DNA from 2 places in the Streptomyces sp. NPDC058758 genome. Region 2 is predicted to be linked to the other one. Evidence: riboswitches for the same ligand, from Rfam matches in the RefSeq annotation. Region 2 holds a riboswitch; the other holds the start of a gene.
The links. A riboswitch is a leader RNA that binds a small molecule or an ion and turns the genes downstream of it on or off. The one in region 2 is predicted to bind cobalamin.

Region 1 (7,201 bases), on a different contig from region 2:
GCAGCGCCGCCGTGCGGCTCTCGCCGGAGGGCGAGGCCGAGGTGGTGTGGGGCCGCAGGCTCGACCCGGCCCGCATCGAGGTCCTCTCCATCCCCCTGCCGTCCTCCGGACGGCGCTGGGGCGAGGTCGTCCTCCACGACGGCGTGCCGAACGGCGAGCGCACCACCAGCGCCGGCCCCTCCTACCCGGTCTTCGACGAGATCGAGCTGTGGGCGCCGTCGCCCGTCCCCACCTGGGTGGTCCTCCTGGAGGCCGCCACCGAGGACGACCGGGACGCCCTGGAGCAGCTCGCCGCCGAGGCGGGCTTCGCCGCCGAGGACTGGTCCTCGTCGGTACGGCTCCTGTGCCGGGCCTGCTCCGAGTCGACCATGCCCAGCGCCGAGGGCGAGGGCGACCACGTCGACCCGCACGACCACAGCGAGCCCGGCCACCCCGGACCGCTCGGCCACCGCTCGCCCGGCGAGCTGTGGGTCCCCGAGCGCGAGTGCGGCATCGCCGCCCCGGCGGACCTGGTGCGCGGGCTCCTCGACGGCTGGGTCGCGGACAGCCCGGACAGCCGCGAATGGCGCGATCTCGAAGAGGTCTGCTGAGCCTTCCGCCCCGGCCCCGTAGGCTGTCCCCGACGGAATCGGGTTTTCAGGAAGGCGCGGCGGCACATGGCGCAGCAGGAGTCGGGCGAGCGGATCTTCACGGGCTACGCCCTGGACGACGACGGCTACATCGTGGACACGGAGCAGTGCGAGGAGCGTGAGCTCGCGCACCGCGAGCGGGGCACCTCCCGGCCCATCACGGTCGTCGGCAACCCGGTGCTGCACCACGAGTGCGAGGACGTCACCGAGTTCGGCCCCGAACTGGCCGCCCTGGTCGACGACATGTTCGCCAGCCAGAAGACCGCCGAGGGCGTCGGCCTCGCCGCCAACCAGATCGGCGTCGGCCTCAAGGTCTTCGTCTACGACTGCCCCGACGACGAGGGCGTCCGCCACACCGGCCACGTGGTCAACCCGGTGCTCCAGGAGCTGCCGGCCGACCGCCGCCACCTCGACGACTCCAACGAGGGCTGCCTCTCGGTCCCCACCGCCTACGCGGAGCTGGCCCGCCCGGACTTCGCCGAGGTCCACGGCCAGGACCTCCTCGGCAACCCCATCAAGGTCCGCGGCACCGGCTACTTCGCCCGCTGCCTCCAGCACGAGACGGACCACCTCTACGGCTTCCTCTACATCGACAAGCTCTCCAAGCGCGACCGCAAGGACGCCCTGCGCCAGATGGAAGAGGGCACCCCGCGCTACCCGGTCGTCCCCAACGACTGACGCGCCCCGCACGCACGCCGAAGGGCCCCGCGCTCCACGAGCGCGGGGCCCTCTCGCGTGTCCGGACGGACTAGAAGTCCTCGTCCAGGTCGACCGTGCCCTCGACCGCCACCTGGTAGGCGGACGGGCGGCGCTCGAAGAAGTTGGTCAGTTCCTGGACGCCCTGGAGCTCCATGAAGCCGAAGGGGTTCTCGGAGCCGTAGACCGGCGGGAAGCCGAGGCGGACCAGGCGCTGGTCGGCGACGCACTGGAGGTACGCGCGCATCGACTCGGTGTTCATGCCCGGCAGACCGTCGCCGCACAGGTCGCGGCCGAACTGGAGCTCCGCCTCGACGGCCTCCTTCAGCATGTCCGTGACCTGCTGCCGGAGGGCGTCGTCGAAGAGCTCCGGCTCCTCCTTGCGGACCGTGTCCACGACCTCGAAGGCGAAGTTCATGTGCATGGTCTCGTCGCGGAACACCCAGTTGGTGCCGGTCGCCAGGCCGTGCAGCAGGCCGCGGGAGCGGAACCAGTAGACGTACGCGAAGGCGCCGTAGAAGAAGAGGCCCTCGATGCAGGCGGCGAAGCAGATCAGGTTGAGCAGGAAGCGACGGCGGTCCGCCTGCGTCTCCAGGCGGTCGATCTTCTCCACCGAGTCCATCCACGTGAAGCAGAACTGCGCCTTCTCGCGGATGGAGGGGATGTTCTCGACGGCGGCGAACGCGGCCGCCCGGTCGTCCGGGTCGGGGAGGTAGGTGTCCAGGAGGGTCAGGTAGAACTGGACGTGGACGGCCTCCTCGAAGAGCTGGCGGCTCAGGTAGAGCCGCGCCTCCGGGGAGTTGATGTGCTTGTAGAGCGTCAGCACCAGGTTGTTGGCCACGATCGAGTCGCCCGTCGCGAAGAACGCGACCAGCCGGCCGATCATGTGCTGCTCGCCGGGGGTGAGCCTGGCGAGGTCGGCGACGTCCGAGTGGAGGTCGACCTCCTCGACGGTCCAGGTGTTCTTGATGGCGTCCCGGTAGCGCTCGTAGAAGTCCGGGTAGCGCATCGGGCGGAGGGTGAGCTCGAAGCCCGGGTCGAGGAGGTTCTTGTTCTCGGTGGAGCTCATTACTGGCAGGCCTCGCAGGACTCGGGGTTTTCCAGGGAGCAGGCGATCGCGTCGGCGTCGGTGGCCGCCTGCTGGACGGGGAGGGGGGCGGCGGCCGTCGTCGACGCCCGGGCCGCGCGGGCGATCCGGGTCGCCGGGCGGGAGCGCAGGTAGTACGTCGTCTTCAGGCCCTGCTTCCAGGCGTACGCGTACATCGACGACAGCTTGCCGATCGTCGGCGTCTCCATGAACAGGTTCAGCGACTGCGACTGGTCCAGGAAGGGGGTGCGGGCGGCCGCCATGTCGATGAGGCCGCGCTGCGGGATCTCCCAGGCCGTGCGGTACAGCTCGCGCACCTCGGCGGGGACCCAGCCGAAGCCGGCCACCGAGCCGTTGGCGTCGCGCAGCGCCTCGCGGGTCTGCGCGTCCCACACGCCGAGCCGCTTCAGCTCGTCGACCAGGTACGAGTTGACCTGGAGGAACTCGCCGGAGAGCGTCTCGCGCTTGAAGAGGTTGGAGACCTGCGGCTCGATGCACTCGTAGACGCCGGCGATCGAGGCGATCGTCGCGGTCGGCGCGATGGCGAGGAGGAGGCTGTTGCGCATGCCGGTCGACGCGATCCGCTCGCGCAGCGCCGCCCAGCGCTCCGGCCAGTTCAGCTCGACGCCGTAGTGGTCGGGGTGCAGCACGCCCCGGGCGGTACGGGTCTGCTCCCAGGCCGGCAGCGGGCCGCTGCGCTCGGCGAGGTCGGCGGACGCCTCGTACGCGGCGAGCATGATCCGCTCGGCGATCCGGGTGGAGAGCGCCCGCGCCTCAGCCGAGTCGAAGGGCAGCCGCAGCTTGAAGAAGACGTCCTGGAGGCCCATCGCGCCCAGGCCCACCGGCCGCCACTTCGCGTTGGAGCGGCCGGCCTGCTCGGTCGGGTAGAAGTTGATGTCGACGACCCGGTCGAGGAAGGTGACGGCGGTGCGGACGGTCGCGTCGAGCCGCTCCCAGTCGATGTCGCCGTCGGCCACGAACGCGCCGAGGTTGACCGAGCCGAGGTTGCAGACGGCGGTCTCGCCGTCGTTCGTGACCTCGATGATCTCGGTGCACAGGTTGGAGGAGTGGACGACCGTGCCGGGCTCGGCGGTCTGGTTGGCCGTGCGGTTCGAGGCGTCCTTGAAGGTCATCCAGCCGTTGCCGGTCTGCGCCAGCGTCCGCATCATCCGGCCGTACAGGTCGCGGGCCGGCATGGTCCGGCGGGCCAGGCCCTTCGCCTCGGCGGCGCGGTAGGCCGCGTCGAACTCCTCGCCCCACAGGTCGACCAGCTCGGGCACGTCGGCGGGGGAGAAGAGCGACCACTCGGCGTCGGCGTCGACCCGGCGCATGAACTCGTCCGGGATCCAGTGGGCGAGGTTCAGGTTGTGGGTGCGGCGGGCGTCCTCGCCGGTGTTGTCGCGGAGCTCCAGGAACTCCTCGATGTCCGCGTGCCAGGTCTCCAGGTAGACGGCGGCGGCGCCCTTGCGGCGGCCGCCCTGGTTCACGGCGGCGACCGAGGCGTCCAGCGTCTTGAGGAATGGCACGATGCCGTTGGAGTGCCCGTTGGTGCCGCGGATCAGCGAACCGCGCGAGCGGATCCGGGAGTACGACAGGCCGATGCCGCCCGCGTGCTTCGACAGCCGCGCCACCTGGTGGTAGCGGTCGTAGATCGAGTCCAGCTCGTCCTGCGGGGAGTCCAGCAGGTAGCAGGAGGACATCTGCGGGTGGCGGGTGCCGGAGTTGAAGAGCGTGGGGGAGGAGGGCAGGTAGTCGAGCCGGCTCATCAGCCCGTACAGCGCCGCGACCTCGTCGAGCGCGCGCGTCGAGTCGTCCTCGGCGAGGCCGGCGGCGACGCGGAGCATGAAGTGCTGCGGGGTCTCGATCACCTTGCGGGTGATCGGGTGGCGCAGCAGGTAGCGGGAGTAGAGCGTCCGCAGGCCGAAGTAGCCGAAGCGGTCGTCGGCGGCCGGGTCGACCAGCGCGTCGAGCCGGTCCGCGTGCAGGGCCGTGAAGGCCGCGGTGCGGTCGGCGATCAGGCCCTCGCGGTGGCCGGTGGCGACGGAGGCGGAGAAGGAGACCGCGCCCTGCGAGACCGCCTCGTCGGCGATGGTCAGGGTCAGGAGGCGGGCGGCGAGCCGGGAGTAGGCGGGGTCCTCGGAGATGAGCCCGGCCGCGGCCTCGGTGGCCAGTTCGCGCAGCTCCGCCTCGTCCGAACCGGCGTGCCGGCCGCGCAGCGCGGCGGCGGCGACCCGTCCGGGGTCGGTGTCGGTGAGGTCGGCGGTGAGGTCGGTCAGGGTCCGCAGCAGTACGGTCCCGGGGCCGTCGCTCTCGCTCGCGGCGGCCTCGGCGGCTGACGGACCCGCAGGCGCGATGGTCACGTGGGGGCTCTCCCTCGCTCGGCCCGGGGCCACGGCGGGGGAGGGGGCGGACGGACAGCCGCACGCGCGGATGCGTCCGCGTCCACCGGCCCATTCCGCGAGGCCCGGACGTCTTCGGCACCCGGAACGGACGGACCGGGCGCACCGTCGGCAGGTCCTCGGACTCCCTTCGTGGCGAAAGCGCACGAAGTACACCGTTGCGGGACAGTTCCGGATTCGCACCGGATTCCCCTGCGGCGACAGCGAGCACGAGCATACATGTGGGGGGCGCCGATCACGGCACCCCCCATATGTTGTGTCCCTCGCGGGTGTGAGACGGACAGGAGACGGGGGCGGGGGCTCAGAGTTCCAGGGTGAAGGCGAGCAGCGGGGACAGGCCCGGCACCGGGCTCCAGTCCCGCTCGGGCAGCCGCGCGAAGCCCAGCCGCCCGTAGATCCGGTGGGCGGTCGTCATCCGGTCCTGGGTGGAGAGCACCAGCCGCGCGCACCCGTCGAGGGCCCGGGCCCGGTCCACGCAGGCCCGTACCAGCGCCTCGCCGACGCCCCGGCCGCGCGCCGCGTGCGCCACGGCGAGCAGCCGGAACTCGGCCTCGCCCGGGACGGCGATGTCCGCCCACGCGCCGCCGCCCGCCGTGAAGGTGACCGCGCCGAGCAGCGCCCCGTCCTGGTCCGAGGCGACCAGCACCTCCGCCTCGGCGGCCCGCCGGGCGACGTCCTTCATCACCGGCAGGTAGTCGTCGTCCTCGCCGAAGGTGAGGTGCCCGTCGTCGAGGTAGGCACGGGCGGTCAGCTCGCCCACCTCCTCGTACTCCTCCGGCCGTACGGCCCTGATCGTGAAGTCCATGCCCGGCAGTCTGCCCGGCGGACACGGCGAGGGCCCGGGGTTTTCCGCCGCCCCGGGCCCTCGTCCGCGTGCCTGCCGGCGGCTCAGTGGGAGCCGGCGCCGACCTTCGGCAGTTCGGTGCGGACACCGGCGTCGCCGGCGTCGGCCGTGTAGTCCGACGGGGAGGTCTCGTCGACGCCCTCGGGGGCCTTGACGGCCTTGAGGACGAAGGTGAGGACCACCGTCACCGCGACGTTGAGCAGGAAGGCGGTGAGGCCGATGTAGCCGATCTCGCCGATGCCGGGGATCTCGGCGGACGAGCCGGCGAAGTGGGCCTGCTTCGGCGTCGACACGTTGTACGCGGCGATCGTGCCGTACAGCATGCCGACCGCCCAGCCGGCGAGCAGCGCCCAGCGGTGGAACCAGCGGGTGAAGAGGCCGCCGACCAGGGCCGGGAAGGTCTGGAGGATCCAGATGCCGCCGAGGAGCTGGAAGTTGATGGCGACGGTCTTGTCCATGGTGAGGACGAAGACGAGGGCGCCGACCTTCACCAGGAGGGAGACCAGCTTGGAGACCTTGGTCTCCTGCTCGGGGGTCGCCCCGGGCTTGATGAAGTCCTTGTAGATGTTCCGCGTGAAGAGGTTGGCGGCGGCGATCGACATGATCGCGGCCGGGACGAGCGCGCCGATGCCGATGGCGGCGAAGGCCACGCCCGCGAACCAGGCGGGGAACATGTCCTCGAAGAGCTGCGGGATGGCGAGCTGGCCGTTCTGGACCTTGATCCCGGCGGCGATCGCCATGAAGCCGAGCAGCGCGAGCAGGCCCAGCATCAGCGAGTAGAGCGGCAGGATCGTGGTGTTGCGGCGGATGACCTCGCGGCTCTTCGACGACAGGGTCGCCGTGATGGAGTGCGGGTACATGAAGAGCGCGAGCGCGGAGCCGAGCGCCAGCGTCGCGTACGTCCACTGCCCGGCCTCGGCCGGCACGAGCCCGCCCGCCTTGTTGGTGGTGAACTTCTCGTTCGCCGCGTCGAAGATGGCGTCGAAGCCGCCCAGCTTGATCGGGATGTAGATGATCGCCACCGCGATGACGAGGTAGATCAGGGTGTCCTTGACGAAGGCGATGAGCGCGGGGGCGCGCAGGCCCGAGGAGTAGGTGTACGCGGCGAGCACGCCGAAGGCGATGAGCAGCGGCAGGTCCTTGACGAACCAGTGGGTGTTCTCGCCGCCGCCGACGCCCATCACGTCCAGGACGGCCTGGATGCCGACGAGCTGGAGCGCGATGTACGGCATCGTGGCGAGGATGCCGGTGACCGCCACCGCGAGCGACAGGCCCTTGGAGCCGAAGCGGCCGCGGACGAAGTCGGAGGTGGTGACGTAGCCGTGCTTGTGCGAGACCGACCACAGGCGCGGCAGGAAGGTGAAGATGAGCGGGTAGACCAGGATGGTGTACGGGACGGCGAAGAAGCCGGCCGCGCCCGCCGCGTAGATGGCCGCCGGGACGGCGACGAAGGTGTACGCGGTGTAGAGGTCGCCGCCGAGCAGGAACCAGGTGACCCAGGTGCCGAACGAGCGGCCGCCGAGGCCCCATTCGTCGAGGCTGTTCT
Region 2 (7,201 bases):
CGGGGGAAGGGCCGGTCGCGGTCGGCGACGCCGAGAGGGTCCTTGACGCGTATGGAGCCGAGGACGGCCCCGGCGGGGCCGGTGACCGGGAAGCGGGAGCAGCCGGCGCGGGCCGCCGTCCGTTCCGGCCCGGCCGGGGCGATCCGGTGGCCCACGGCGACCATCCGCGCGGCGGGGACGCCCCTCTCGCCGATCAGCATGTGCGCGTACGTCGCCGGGGTCGGGGCGAGCGCGAGAAGGAGCACCTCGGTCACCGTGCCACCCCCGCCCCCGGCTCGACGCGTCAGGACAGGCGGTGGCACGGCTCGTACTGGGAGGCTCACCCATTGCGGGTCGCTCGCTCCTTCTCGTCCTGGGTGGGGATCCGGGCGGGATCGGGCCGGCGGAGACACGGCCTTCTACAACACTGTAAAGGAAAGGCAATCCCCGGATCGAGAGCGAACAGGCCGCCGCCGCGGAAAGCGACGCGGGACACCTGCCCCGGGCCGTGGAGTGCCGCCGGCCGCCGGCCCGGGGCAGGCCCCCGGGCCCCCTCCGCCGCCACCCGGCGGGTTCACCCCTTGCCGGACGCCGGCATTTCCCCGTGCCGCACCCCCGCAAAGCCCACCTGCCCGGCATCGGACTGATCTATCGTCAGGAAGGTCGGCGCCGACTCGGCGGCAGTACCGCGCGGCACCACCCCTCCACACCGGCGACCGTAAAGATCCACAATCCGCCTTACCCATCCTGACCTGCGAAGACCCTGCCCAGCAGCTTGGCTGCCAGTCCCACCAGGAGGTACCCGTGAGGATGCTGATCAACGTGCCCGAGACCGTCGTCGCCGACGGGTTGCGGGGGCTCGCCGCCGCTCATCCCGAGTTGGTCGTGGACGTGGAGCGGCGGGTGGTGGTGCGGCGGGACGCGCCGGTGGCGGGGAAGGTGGCGCTGGTCTCGGGGGGCGGGTCCGGGCACGAGCCGCTGCACGCCGGGTTCGTGGGGCCGGGGATGCTCGACGGGGCGTGCCCCGGGGAGGTCTTCACGTCGCCCGTGCCCGATCAGGTGGTGCGGGCCGCTGCCGCCGTGGACAGCGGGGCGGGGGTGCTGTTCGTGGTGAAGAACTACACGGGGGACGTGCTGAACTTCGAGATGGCGGCCGAGCTCGCCGAGGACGAGGGCATCCAGGTCGCCAAGGTGCTCGTCGACGACGACGTGGCCGTGACGGACAGCCTGTACACGGCGGGGCGGCGCGGGACCGGGGCCACGCTCTTCGTGGAGAAGCTGGCCGGGGCGGCGGCGGACGAGGGCGCGCCGCTGGAGCGGGTGGAGGCGCTGGCGCGGCGGGTGGTCGCGCGGTCGCGGTCGTTCGGCGTGGCGCTGAGCGCCTGCTCCACGCCGGCGAAGGGCGGTCCGACCTTCGACCTGCCGCCGGGCCAGCTGGAGCTGGGCATCGGGATCCACGGCGAGCCGGGGCGGGAGCGGCGCGGGATGATGACCGCCGGGGAGATCGCCGAGGTCGCCGTCGACGCCGTCCTGGACGACCTGCGGCCGTCGGACCCGGTGCTGCTGCTGGTGAACGGGATGGGCGGGACGCCGCTCCTGGAGCTGTACGGCTTCAACGCGGAGGTGCGGCGCGTGCTGGACGCCCGGCGGGTGCCGGTGGCGCGCACGCTGGTCGGGAACTACGTGACCTCGCTCGACATGGCGGGCTGCTCGGTGACCGTGTGCGCGGCCGACGAGGAACTGCTGCGGCTGTGGGACGCGCCGGTGGCGACCCCCGCCCTGCGCTGGGGCCGGTGAGCGGGCGATGACGGGGACGGCGTACGGGGCCGCCTTCGCGGTCCGGTGGATGGAGACGGTGGCGGCGGCGGTCGCGCGGGAGGCCGACCGGCTCACCGAGCTGGACTCCGCGATCGGCGACGCGGACCACGGGGCCAATCTCAAGCGCGGGTTCGCCGCCGTGGCCGAGGCCCTGGCGAAGGAGCCGCCCGCGACGCCGGGCGCGGTCCTCGTGACCGCCGGACGGCTGCTGATCTCGACCGTGGGCGGTGCCTCCGGGCCGCTGTACGGGACGCTGCTGCGGCGGGCCGGGAAGGCGCTCGGGGAGGCCGGGGAGGTCTCGCGGGCGGAGCTGGCGGACGCGCTGGCCGCCGGGGTCGCGGCGGTCGGGCAGCTCGGCGGGGCGGTGCCGGGCGACAAGACGATGCTGGACGCGCTGACGCCGGCGGTGGAGGCGCTGCGCGAGTCCTTCGCCGCCGCGCGGTCCGCGGCGGAGGCCGGCGCGCTCGCGACCGTGCCGCTGCGGGCCCGCAAGGGCCGGGCCAGCTACCTCGGCGAGCGGTCGGTGGGGCACCAGGACCCGGGGGCGACGTCCTCGGCACTGCTGTTCGCCGCCCTGGAGGAGGTGGCGGCCGGATGAGCGGCGGCAGGGTCGGGATCGTCCTGGTCTCGCACAGCGCGGCCGTCGCCGGCGCCGTCGCGGAGCTGGCCCGCGGGCTCGCGGGCGGCGGGGACCTCGCGCCGGTCGCGGCGGCCGGCGGCGCCCCCGACGGCGGTCTCGGTACGAGCTCCGAGCTGATCGCCGCGGCGGCGGAGGCCGTCGACGCGGGCGCCGGGGTGGCCCTCCTGGTGGACCTGGGCAGCGCGGTCCTCACCGTGAAGGCGCTCCTCGCCGAGGGCGACGAACTCCCGGAGGGGGCGCGGCTCGTGGACGCCCCCTTCGTGGAGGGCGCGGTGGCCGCCCTGGTGACGGCGAGCGCCGGCGGCGACCTCGACGCGGTCGCCGCCGCGGCCTCGGAGGCGTACGACTACCGCAAGGTCTGAGCCTCCCGGTCCCGGGGCGTACGACTGCCGCACGGCCTCAGCCTCCTCCACCTGGAGGCATGCGGTCACCGCACGATCCGACCTTCCCGGCTCCGGAGACGTGCGGCCACCGCACGGCCTGGCCCTCCCGGCCCCGGGGGCGTACGACCGCCGGGAGATCCGGTCTCCGTCCCGTCCCGTCCCGTCCGTCCCGTCACGTGCCCACCGGAGCGGGGGCGTGGCGGCGGTGGCGGCCCGCCGGGGCCGGCGGCGCTCCGGAGCGCGAGTGACCGACCCCGCATTGTGATGAAGCAGGTCAACCCACTAATGTCACAGGGCCTTGGTGTTCGGGAAACCGGTGCAGTACCGGTGCGGCCCTCGCCACTGTGATCGGGAGGTCAGGCTCCGTCCCTCCGGGGAAGCCACTGCTCCGCCGCGGGAGACCGTCGTGGGGTGGGAAGGCGGAGTCGGACGTCACTACCGTCAGCCAGGAGACCGGCCAGGGCGCGTTGTCCATCCACGAGGTGCTGGAGAGGGTCTCCCGATCATGCATATAGCCGAGGGGTATCTGCCCCCCGTCCATGCGGCCGCCTGGGGCGTCGCATCGGCTCCGTTCGTCGTCCACGGCGTCCGCGCGCTCACCCGCGAGGTGCGCGCCAACCCCGAGTCCACCCTGCTGCTCGGCGCCTCCGGCGCCTTCACGTTCGTCCTCTCCGCGCTCAAACTGCCGTCGGTGACCGGGAGTTGCTCCCACCCGACGGGCACGGGGCTGGGTGCCATCCTGTTCCGGCCGCCGGTCATGGCGGTGCTCGGCACGATCACCCTGCTGTTCCAGGCGCTGCTCCTCGCCCACGGCGGGCTGACCACACTGGGCGCGAACGCCTTCTCGATGGCGATCGTCGGCCCCTGGGCGGGGTACGGGACGTACCTGCTGTTCCGGCGGTCCGGGGCGCCGCTCATGGTCGGCGTCTTCTTCGGCGCGTTCGTCGCCGACCTCTCCACCTACTGCGTGACCAGCGTCCAGCTGGCCCTCGCGTTCCCCGACCCGGGCAGCGGGGTGGCGGGCTCGCTCGCGAAGTTCGGCGGGATCTTCGCGGTGACGCAGATCCCGCTCGCGGTCAGCGAGGGCCTGCTGACGGTCCTGGTGATGCGGCTGCTCACGCAGTCCAGCAAGGGGGAGCTGCTGCGGCTGGGCGTGCTCGCCCGGCCGAAGGCGGCCGAGCGGCGCGAGGAGGCGGCGGCGTGACCAGCCGGAACGCGAAGATCAACGGCCTGCTGCTCCTGCTGGTGGCCGCGCTGGCCGTGCTGCCGCTGGCGCTCGGTCTCGGCGACCACAAGGAGGAGCCGTTCACCGGTGCCGACGGGGAGGCCGAGACCGCGATCACCGAGATCGAGCCGGACTACGAGCCCTGGTTCTCGCCCCTGTACGAGCCGCCGTCCGGCGAGATCGAGTCGGCGCTGTTCTCGCTCCAGGCGGCGCTCGGGGCCGGCTTCCTCGCCTACTACTTCGGGCTGCGGCGCGGCCGGCGGCAGGGCGAGGAGCGGGCCGCGGCCCGTGTGGAGGGCGGCGCGGCCGCCCCGGACGCGGACAAGGACGCGTAGCCGCCGATGCTGCCGATCGACGCGGCGGCGCACAGCAGTCGCTGGCGCCGCCGCCATCCGGCGGAGAAGGCCGTGCTCGGTTTCGGCCTGACGCTGTGCGCGGTGTGCCTGCCGCCGTGGCCGGGGGCGCTCCTGGTCGCCGCGGCGACCCTCGCCGTGCTGCTCGGTCCGGCCGGCGTGCCCGGCCGGCAGCTGTGGCGGGCCTTCCGGATCCCGCTGGGCTTCTGCGTCACGGGGGCCGTTCCGCTGCTCTTCGCGGTGGGCGGGTCCGGCGGTGCCGTGGCCTGGGCGCCGGACGGTCCGGTCCACGCCGGGGAGCTGCTGCTGCGGACGGCGTCGGCCTCGCTGGGCGTGCTGCTGTTCGCCTTCACCACGCCGGTGTCGGACGTGCTGCCGCGGCTGGTGCGGGCCGGGGTGCCGGCGCCGGTGGTGGACGTGGCCCTGGTGATGTACCGGATCGTGTTCCTGCTGCTCGACGCGCAGGGCAAGGTGCGGCAGGCGCAGGCGGCGCGGCTCGGGGCGACGACCCGGGCCGCGGTGTGGCGCTCGATGGCCGGCCTCGGCGCGACCTCGTTCGTGCGGGCCTTCGACCGGGCGCAGCGGCTCCAGACCGGACTCGCCGGGCGCGGTTACGACGGCACCCTGCGGGTCCTGCTGCCCGAGGCGCCCGTCTCCCGCCCCTTCCTCGCGGCGACGGGCGGCCTCCTCGCGGGGCTCGTCGCCCTCACCCTCGTACTGGAAAGGCTTCTGCCATGACGACCCCCCACCCGGTCGTGGAGCTGGTCGGCGCGGGTTTCGCGTACGAGGACGGGCCCGCCGTCCTCACGGACGTCTCCTTCGCCGTGCGCGAAGGGCGGGCGGTCGCGCTGCTCGGGCGCAACGGCGGCGGGAAGACGACCCTGCTGCGGCTGCTGAGCGGCGGGCTGCGGTGCGCCGGCGGGGCGCTGCTCCTGGACGGGACGGAGGTGGCGTACGACCGGAAGGGGCTGACCCGGCTGCGGACCTCGGTGCAGCTGGTGGTGCAGGACCCGGACGACCAGCTGTTCGCCGCCTCGGTGGCGCAGGACGTGTCCTTCGGGCCGATGAACCTGGGGCTGCCGGAGGACGAGGTGCGGCTCCGGGTGGCGGAGGCGCTGGCGGCGCTGGACATCACGGCGCTGGCGGACCGGCCGACGCACCTGCTGTCCTACGGGCAGCGCAAGCGGGCGGCGATCGCGGGGGCGGTGGCGATGCGCCCCCGGGTCCTGATCATGGACGAGCCGACGGCGGGCCTCGACCCGCACGGGCAGGAGCGGCTCCTGGAGACCCTGGACGGGCTGCGGGCCGCGGGGACGACGGTGGTCATGGCCACGCACGACGTGGACCTGGCGCTGCGCTGGGCCGACGAGGCCGCCGTCCTCTCCCCCGACGGGCTGCGCACCGGCCCTGCGGCCGAGCTGCTGGCGGACGACGCCCTGCTCGACGCGGCGCGGCTGCGCAGGCCGTGGGCGGTGTCGGTCGGGCGGCTGCTGCACGCGCGGGGGCTGCTGCCGGAGGGCGTGCCGGGGCCGCGGACGGCGGAGGACCTGGACGCGCTGCTGGACCGGGTGGGCTGAGCGGGCGGGCCGCCGACGGCGGCGGCGTTCAGTCGGCGGCGGCGGCGTTCAGTCGGCGGCGGCGGCGTTCAGTCGGCGGCGGCGGCGGCGTTCAGTCGTCGTCGGCGGCGGCGGCGTTCAGTCGGCGGCGGCGGACGGCGGCGTTCAGTCGGCGGCGGCGGACGGGGCGGGGAGGCGGAAGCGTTCGACGTCGGGCCGGCGGAAGGCGTGCGCGTACGGCTCGGCGAAGGCGACGTGCCGGAAGTCCACGAAGGCGCCGGACCCGTGCGTGAGCGTCTCTTTCACGCCTCTCGGCGCGGGCACGCCGCACCCCCGCTTCTACCGAGTAGTAACCATCACACCCCGATCCTTCTGCAACTAGTTGCATAAGGGTGCTCGGGTCGCCTACAACAGGATCCGACGATCCCTGCGCGAGGAGGCGCCCCGTGACCGCCACGACCCCGTACCCGCACCTGCTCAGCCCGCTCGACCTGGGCTTCACCACCCTGCCCAACCGGGTGGTCATGGGCTCGATGCACGTCGGCCTGGAGGAGACCGAGCACGGCTTCGAGCGGATGGCCGCCTTCTACGCCGAGCGGGCGCGCGGCGGCGCGGGCCTCATCGTCACCGGCGGCATCGCGCCCAACGAGGCCGGCCGGCCGTGGGACGGCGGCGCCAAGCTGACCACCGCCGAGGAGGCCGCCGAGCACCGGCTGATCACCGACGCCGTGCACGCCGAGGGCGGCCGGATCGCGATGCAGATCCTGCACTTCGGGCGGTACGCCTACCACCCCGCGCTGGTGGCGCCGAGCGCGATCCAGGCGCCCATCAGCCCCTTCGTGCCCAACGAGCTGACCGACGCCGAGGTCGAGCAGACCGTCGAGGACTACGCCCGCTGCGCCGAACTCGCCCGCGAGGCCGGCTACGACGGCGTCGAGGTGATGGGCTCCGAGGGCTACCTCATCAACGAGTTCATCGCCGCCGCCACCAACCACCGCACCGACCGCTGGGGCGGCTCCTACGAGAACCGGGTCCGCTTCCCGCTGGAGATCGTCCGCCGGATCCGCGAGCGGGTCGGCACCGACTTCATCATCGTCTACCGGCTCTCCATGCTGGACCTCGTCCCCGGCGGCTCCACCCTGGAGGAGGTCGTCGCGCTCGCCAAGGAGATCGAGGCGGCCGGCGCCACGATCATCAACACCGGCATCGGCTGGCACGAGGCCCGCATCCCCACCATCGCCACCTCC

Region 1: linked by a shared signal. The riboswitch ahead of ACFW6A_RS08445 (ribonucleoside-diphosphate reductase subunit alpha) and the one ahead of ACFW6A_RS25135 (energy-coupling factor ABC transporter permease) in region 2 are both predicted to bind cobalamin.

The regions. Positions count from the first base shown of each region.
Region 1 covers NZ_JBHYPS010000005.1:34,644-41,844, forward strand. The annotation lists gene ACFW6A_RS08430 (hypothetical protein) at 1-590, shown strand, start outside; gene def (peptide deformylase) at 657-1,307, shown strand; gene ACFW6A_RS08440 (ribonucleotide-diphosphate reductase subunit beta) at 1,378-2,394, opposite strand; gene ACFW6A_RS08445 (ribonucleoside-diphosphate reductase subunit alpha) at 2,394-4,772, opposite strand; cobalamin riboswitch at 4,904-5,062, opposite strand; gene ACFW6A_RS08450 (GNAT family N-acetyltransferase) at 5,113-5,616, opposite strand; gene mctP (monocarboxylate uptake permease MctP) at 5,700-7,201, opposite strand, start outside.
Region 2 covers NZ_JBHYPS010000024.1:40,127-47,327, forward strand. The annotation lists partial or broken gene ACFW6A_RS25115 (hypothetical protein) at 1-194, opposite strand, end outside; gene dhaK (dihydroxyacetone kinase subunit DhaK) at 784-1,776, shown strand; gene dhaL (dihydroxyacetone kinase subunit DhaL) at 1,784-2,395, shown strand; gene ACFW6A_RS25130 (PTS fructose transporter subunit IIA) at 2,392-2,799, shown strand; cobalamin riboswitch at 3,075-3,297, shown strand; gene ACFW6A_RS25135 (energy-coupling factor ABC transporter permease) at 3,326-4,024, shown strand; gene ACFW6A_RS25140 (energy-coupling factor ABC transporter substrate-binding protein) at 4,021-4,380, shown strand; gene cbiQ (cobalt ECF transporter T component CbiQ) at 4,387-5,136, shown strand; gene ACFW6A_RS25150 (ATP-binding cassette domain-containing protein) at 5,133-5,975, shown strand; gene ACFW6A_RS25155 (hypothetical protein) at 6,120-6,260, opposite strand; gene ACFW6A_RS25160 (NADPH-dependent 2,4-dienoyl-CoA reductase) at 6,401-7,201, shown strand, end outside.